DNA from 3 places in the Bacillus sp. T-10(2022) genome. Region 3 is predicted to be linked to each of the others. Evidence: predicted binding sites of a transcription regulator. Region 3 holds the regulator's gene; each other region holds the start of a gene.
What was found. Region 3 encodes Rex, which represses fermentation and respiration genes when NADH is low (regulators of the CRP and FNR family bind a similar motif). Its sites were predicted from a motif close to TTGTGAAATATTTCACAA; they were not measured.

Region 1 (2,275 bases), 230 kb from region 3:
GGGCAATATACTGTTTTTCTAAACAGAACTAGTTGTTCTTTTGCCTAACTTGCTGAATTTGAGTCAACTTGATCTCAATCAATGAATACGCTTTCATTTTATGTATATCAGAATCGAAATACCGATTTGTTACATTTTAAACTATATCCACGAGAAAAGGACACTTTTAAGAAGTCCTTTTTTCGTGGATTTTTTTCTATGTACTTTTAATTAAAAATTCAAAAGGGATACAGGTATCAATATGGGGTTATAGGACAGTGGGTTTTGCTAAAGGGGATTTGATAGAACCACTACTACCAAGCCTATTGCTAAACGGCTGTTTTAAAAATACTGACAGGCCATAAGGATTGCGAAAGAACCCAATTTCATTTCAAACTCGTCGTTTCCTTATATATATATAATATTGACCTGTGTTGGATCATAGGATATTGAAGCATGGAGACAATATCGTGTCCAATGTGTCTACCATTTACCAACCTCCATGGCCGAGTGAAAAAAATCCGTTTTAAATCATGTTTTCTAACGATAAATACCTAATTGACAGGATAGGTAATATAATTCATAATCTTTAAGAGTTTTGAGGCAATATACACAGTGAATATAATGTGAAATTTTTATTTCATTATATTAGAGTAATATTAAATGGAAAGAGGATCGGTACTATCTGCAATCCTGTACTGATAAGTGAAATTTTCAAAGGCAAGATATGAAACATTTATTATATTTCATTTGCTGAAGATTTTCGAACATTTCAGTTCATTTACCATCTTCTTACTGCTCTTTAATGAACTTTATGTGACAGATGTCACTTTGTATTGTCTTTTTTTAGACTTGGGATTAATATTGGTATGTCGGGGTTTGTGAACATGGTAACACTTTGTCCGAATAATTACCAATTGGAATTTTATTATGTAAGAAAGGGGTAGTACTATGAAAATAAAATGGGCTCTATTAACTATACTTTTTACTATTGCCACTGTGCTAACCGGTTGCGATAACCCATTAATGGTCTTGGACCCTAAAGGGCCGGTAGCTGCAACACAAGCAGATGTTATTATGATTTCGATATGGACAATGGCCTTTGTCGTCCTTGTCGTTATGGTACTGTATATCTTCATGATAATGAAATATCGTGCTTCCAAACAACGTGATGATTATGAACCGCCTCATATTGAAGGAAGTAAGGTTCTTGAAATAATTTGGGTTGCGATCCCAATTCTAATCGTCGCTTTCCTATCCGTTGTTACTGTTAAAACAACAAATGAAGTTGAGGCAACACCTAAAGGATACGGTGATCAGGAACCTTTAATTATTTATGCTTCATCTTCCAACTGGAAGTGGCATTTTAGTTATCCGGAAGAAGATATCGAAACAGTCAACTATCTGTTTTTACCTACTAACCGACCAATTGAATTTAAACTTTACTCATTCGGTCCAATCTCAAGTTTCTGGATTCCGCAACTTGGAGGACAAAAATACGCGATGTCGGACATGGTTAATACGTTGCACTTAGCAGCTGATGTACCAGGAGAGTATATGGGTCGAAATTCAAACTTCAGTGGTTCAGGTTTTGCTCAGCAAACGTTCAACGTTAATGTACTTTCTGCAGAAGAATACGATAAGTGGGTAGATGAAATTAAAGCTACTGCTAAACCGATTACTGAGGAAAAATTCAATGAATTATTAAAACCTGGTCATGTGGGACAATCCACTTACACTGGAACTCACTTAGAGTTTTCTCCAGCTCCTGAAGGGGAAAATGCTGGTCATGACCACGGATCTTCTGATAAGGAAGAAAATGATTCCAAGGATTCACACGAGGAACATTCAGAACACAGCAACATGAATCATGATCACTAAGAATTAATTTCGTTCGATAAAACAACTAGGTTTACAAGATAAGGAATATTTTCCTGAAAGGAGTCACAAAAGTATGGATTACTTTGATCGATTTGCCGTACCTCATCCAAGTCCTGCGATTTATGCATCCATGGTTGCCATTGGTTTAACCATGATTGCGGTTGTTGCCGGAATTACCTATTTTAAAAAATGGGGTTACTTATGGCGTGAGTGGTTAACAACGGTTGACCATAAACGTATTGGTATCATGTACATCTTGGCAGCACTGCTTATGCTTTTCCGTGGTGGCGTCGATGCTCTTATGATGCGTGCTCAAACGGCTATTCCAGATAACGGTCTTTTGGATGGACAGCATTATAATGAGGTATTTACAACACACGGGGTCGTCATGATCCTGTTCATGGCTATGCCATTT
Region 2 (2,275 bases), 670 kb from region 3:
TACGATAGGAAGGGCCGCAACTCCGCCTGTCCAAACAAGCGTATTGGCCGTTATCGTTTGTCCATCTTTCAATTCGATTTGATTGCCTTTAACACCCGTTACAGGCAGACCTGTCAAGAACTCAACGCCGCGTGCTTCCAAGCTTGTCATCGCACGTTCGATTAAGTGGTCAGGCAGGACCGGAAGGATTTTTGGACCAGCTTCCACAAGCTTGATTTTCAAGTCCTTGAAGTCCACTCCGAACTTTTTAGCGATTTTAGGGAAGTGATCCACGATTTCACCGATTAGCTCGACGCCCGTCAATCCGCCGCCGCCGATCACGATGGTTGCGTCCGCTTCATTATTTGTTTGTGCATATTCGCGAATGCGATCTTCGATATGTTTGTAGATCTTGTTTGCATCATTTACGGATTTCAAGACCATGCTGTTTTCCTCAAGTCCCGGAATGCCGAAGAATCCTGTTTGGCTTCCCAAAGCAACGACCAGGGCATCATAAGATAAAGTGGAACCATTGGCAAGTTTCACTTCTTTGTTATCGACTGAGAAAGACTCCACTTTGGAAATGACAAGGTCGATATCTTTTCCTTTGAAAAGCTTTTCCAACGGAATGGAAACGGCTTGTTCGGAAATGGATCCGCCTGCAAGACGGTGCAATTCGGTGATGATTTGGTGCGTTGGAAATTGGTTCACCACGGTAACCTGCACTTCATCTCTTTTGTAATATTCACGTACGGATAAGGCAGATAGCAATCCAGCGTAACCCGCACCTAAGATGACGATTTGTTTTGACATAGTTAATCCCCCGTCCTTACTGATTGAAAGTTTATCAAATTATTTTTGGTTTTTACGTTCTGAAGAGACTTCAAGAAAAGCTTGGGCGAAACGGAAAAGCTTTTGTGCTTGCGGATCTTTCATCATTCTTAACAGACCAAAAAGACCGATCACATCAGTATTCGCTTCTGCACGATCCTTAGCTTCAATGGCATTAGCCGCAAGCCCTTTCACTGAGCCCACTACAGGTGTAGCGATCTCCGAAATGGCGCTGACCGTATCATTTTTCAAAACATCATCAGTCGCAACCGATTGAGCGAAATCATAAGACTTTGTTAAAATATTCACTAACTCAGTCAGTTTTGGTAACTGCTCAACTAAAGTGTTCAATGATTCCTGAACCTCAGGCTTTAATAATTGGTCCAGTACATCTAATTGTTTTTGGCGGGCATTAAGTTGTTCAGTTTGTGATTGGGTAATCGTTTCTGACATATCCAATTCTCCTTTGCAATAAGCATTTTGTTGATGTAAATAGAAAAACTTGTAAAATATTACACAATGTGTGACAAGAAAAAATACTAACAAAAATGTAATAAATGCTATCCTATAGTATATCCCTTTAGTGGCTTGAAAACAGCTGATTTTTTAAAAAAGATTCATAAAATAATCTTTTCCTGCTTATTTTAAGTACAGATTCTAATGGGATATCCCAGTATTTACCTAAAATGAACTTTAAGAGGGTGTCTAACATCGAAGCCTGTCATACATATTTCCATCTTGATTTGCCATCCTAAATGATGGAGGTGAAAAAATGTGACTGATTCAGAATCTAAACTTACAGAAGAGAATAATGATAAGAAGCTTCATAAACTGGTTGGCAGTATGGAATATACAAAAGCACAACTATCGGAAGGTATGAATGGAATTTCTGAAGTTTACCTCAAAAACAGTGAGGAAGGCACATCGGAAACACCTGATAAATAATATTATTGTGTAAGCATAGCGAAACAGTTATGCTTACTTATTTTTGTAATAAATCCCACTCTTATTTCTCAAACTACAGTTGTTTAAATATTCTAAAAATAAACTTGACTTTATCATGAATTGACGTAAGATAAAGTATATAGCCATAGTGTAAACAAGTAGAAATTCTACTCTGCCATCGCCTAAAATGGACTCGGTGACTTAAAAGATGAATCTATAAATAACTGTCGAATCTAATAGACTTCGCTGCCCAGCGAAGCTAAACCTAGATCAAAAACCAGTTATATCAATTATTTCTTATTGATATGACTGGTTTTTTTTTTCATCATTCATCTTGTTCCGTTTTTGGCCTAAGAAAATCCAGCGGCTGGCTGATACTCTTTCACACATTTCTATTAATCGGTGCAATGGGCGCAAGGCAAAGTATTTTAAATCTTGTAGCAGGGGTGGGAGTTATATGATAGGTACGAAGCAAACTAGGCTGGCAATTGATGTAGGCGGAACTTTTACGGATGTGTTC
Region 3 (2,275 bases):
CGACAAGAGCAATTCGATCTTTATTTTGAACTTCGAGCTTCATATTTGATAAAATAAGTTCAGCTCCATAATATTTCGATAGTTGATTGATTTGTAATAAAATCATAGATTTCACCTCAATTGATTATAGTTAGTGTAACGTATTTTAGTTATTATCGGCAACAGCTTGGTTCCATGGTAAACAAAAGCTGTTACATAAAGTGGAATAATAGTGTATGATTTAGGAGGGGTTACTTAAATGGGAGACTTAACGCATTTTAATGAACAGGGCAGGGCCAAAATGGTCGATGTGAGTGCTAAGCCTGAAACAACCCGGACGGCAGTGGCTCAATCGAGCATTTTATTGAATGATGAAATATATGAATTGGTCACGAATCAGAAAATGAAAAAAGGTGATGTACTGGCTGTTGCACAGGTTGCAGGAATAATGGCCAGCAAAAATACATCCAATATCATTCCGATGTGCCATCCCATTGCTCTGCAAGGGGTCAATATAGCCTTTGAGTGGGAAAAAGAAGAACAAGGATACAGGCTTAGGATTGAAACGGAAGCTAAGACAAAAGGAAGTACAGGTGTGGAAATGGAAGCGTTAACAGCTGCATCCGTGACTGCCTTGACAGTTTATGACATGTGTAAGGCCATTGATAAGGGAATGGTGATCGGGCCTACATTCTTAGTGGAGAAAACAGGCGGAGTTTCCAGTAACGATTATAAAAGACAAGTAAAACAAACAGATAGAGATTAAGTTGAAAAGCATGTGTGAAGGCGGGGAAGAACAATGAACCATGACCCAAAGATACCGCAGGCAACAGCCAAAAGGTTGCCATTGTATTATCGATTTTTAAAGAACTTACATTCCTCAGGCAAACAAAGAGTTTCCTCTGCAGAGCTAAGCGAAGCTGTAAAAGTGGATTCTGCCACCATACGCCGTGATTTTTCCTACTTTGGCGCGCTTGGGAAAAAAGGCTACGGCTACAATGTCAATTATTTATTATCCTTCTTTAGAAAAACACTAGATCAAGATGAATTGACCAAAGTCGCTTTAATCGGGGTAGGAAATTTAGGAACCGCTTTTTTAAATTACAATTTCATGAAAAATAATAATACAAAAATTGAAATGGCTTTCGAAGTTTCTGAAGAAAAAGTCGGCAAGCGAATAGCTGATGTGCCCATCTATCATATGGATCAAATCGATACACTATTGCAGGAAAATAATATCACTGCGGCTATATTGACAGTGCCTGCACAGGTAGCCCAGACGATAACCGATCGTCTAGTCAAAGCTGATATAAAAGGAATATTGAATTTTACACCTGCAAGGCTGACCGTGCCTCCATCAATAAGGGTTCACCACATTGACCTGGCCGTGGAGCTTCAGTCGCTCATCTACTTCCTGAAACATTATCCTGTTGTGGAAGAAGCCGCTTTGGAGGAATGAAAAAAACGCTGCATCTTTGCAGCGTTTTTTTATTTTTTCTTATTTTTTTGTGCGGCTTTAATCTTAAAGTGAAGCATGATCATGCGTAAGCCCGATCCAAAGTCAAGAGTCGCAATAAGGACAAGTATGTAGGCGAAGAGCCCCCATCCAGAAGAATTGACGGTTTGAATCGCGATAGCGGTAAAAAGAGCTCCTAAGCCTGCATAGATGATGCCCATGAATAAGGGTGATTGACGTTTCATAATAAACCTCCGATGAAGGCCTGTGCAGTATCTATCATCTTCTCTATATCCTCCCGATATACCACTTGAAGGATGATAACAAGCGTATTCATCGCAATATGAGCGCTCATTGATACGAGAATGCGGCCTGTTTTTGCATAAAGGAAAGCAAAAGTGAAGCCCATTGCCGTATATAAAAGAAGATGTTCAAATTCACCATGCGCCAAGCCGAAAATAACTGAGCTGATTAAAGCTGAAATAAAGAAGTTAAAGCGTTTATGAAGTGATCCGAAAATGATTTTCCGGAAAATTAATTCTTCCAATATAGGTCCAATTACTGAAGTGACGAAAATGACCATGGGGACTTTGTAAATGAGTGAAATGAGTTGCTGCGTATTTTCAGATTCAGACTCCACCCCAAGCATCTGTTCAATGCTGCCGGCAATGCTTTGCGCAAAAAGAGCCATGAACACTCCTGCAATTGCCCATAATATGGACATGGAAACGGAAGTTTGATTTCTCGTGTCCAACTTTTCCCTCATATCTTTTCTCATTAAAAAAAGAATCAAGAATAAAGCAGCGAGAAAACTGAAAACTATCCAGTATGCTGCAGATT

Region 1: a site for Rex is predicted at 794-811, ahead of qoxA (cytochrome aa3 quinol oxidase subunit II). Genes of this name have one in related genera too.
Region 2: a site for Rex is predicted at 1,313-1,330, ahead of OSJ91_RS04865 (helical membrane plugin domain-containing protein). Genes of this name have one in related genera too.

Annotation. Positions count from the first base shown of each region.
Region 1 is NZ_CP113518.1:556,806-559,080, forward strand. It holds gene qoxA (cytochrome aa3 quinol oxidase subunit II) at 931-1,860, shown strand; gene qoxB (cytochrome aa3 quinol oxidase subunit I) at 1,934-2,275, shown strand, end outside.
Region 2 is NZ_CP113518.1:994,864-997,138, forward strand. It holds gene OSJ91_RS04860 (NAD(P)/FAD-dependent oxidoreductase) at 1-792, opposite strand, end outside; gene OSJ91_RS04865 (helical membrane plugin domain-containing protein) at 832-1,263, opposite strand; gene OSJ91_RS04870 (hypothetical protein) at 1,585-1,755, shown strand; gene OSJ91_RS04875 (hydantoinase/oxoprolinase family protein) at 2,213-2,275, shown strand, end outside.
Region 3 is NZ_CP113518.1:325,645-327,919, forward strand. It holds gene OSJ91_RS01675 (ABC transporter ATP-binding protein) at 1-106, opposite strand, end outside; gene moaC (cyclic pyranopterin monophosphate synthase MoaC) at 239-745, shown strand; gene OSJ91_RS01685 (redox-sensing transcriptional repressor Rex) at 779-1,438, shown strand; gene OSJ91_RS01690 (YdiK family protein) at 1,468-1,680, opposite strand; gene OSJ91_RS01695 (CPBP family intramembrane glutamic endopeptidase) at 1,677-2,275, opposite strand, start outside.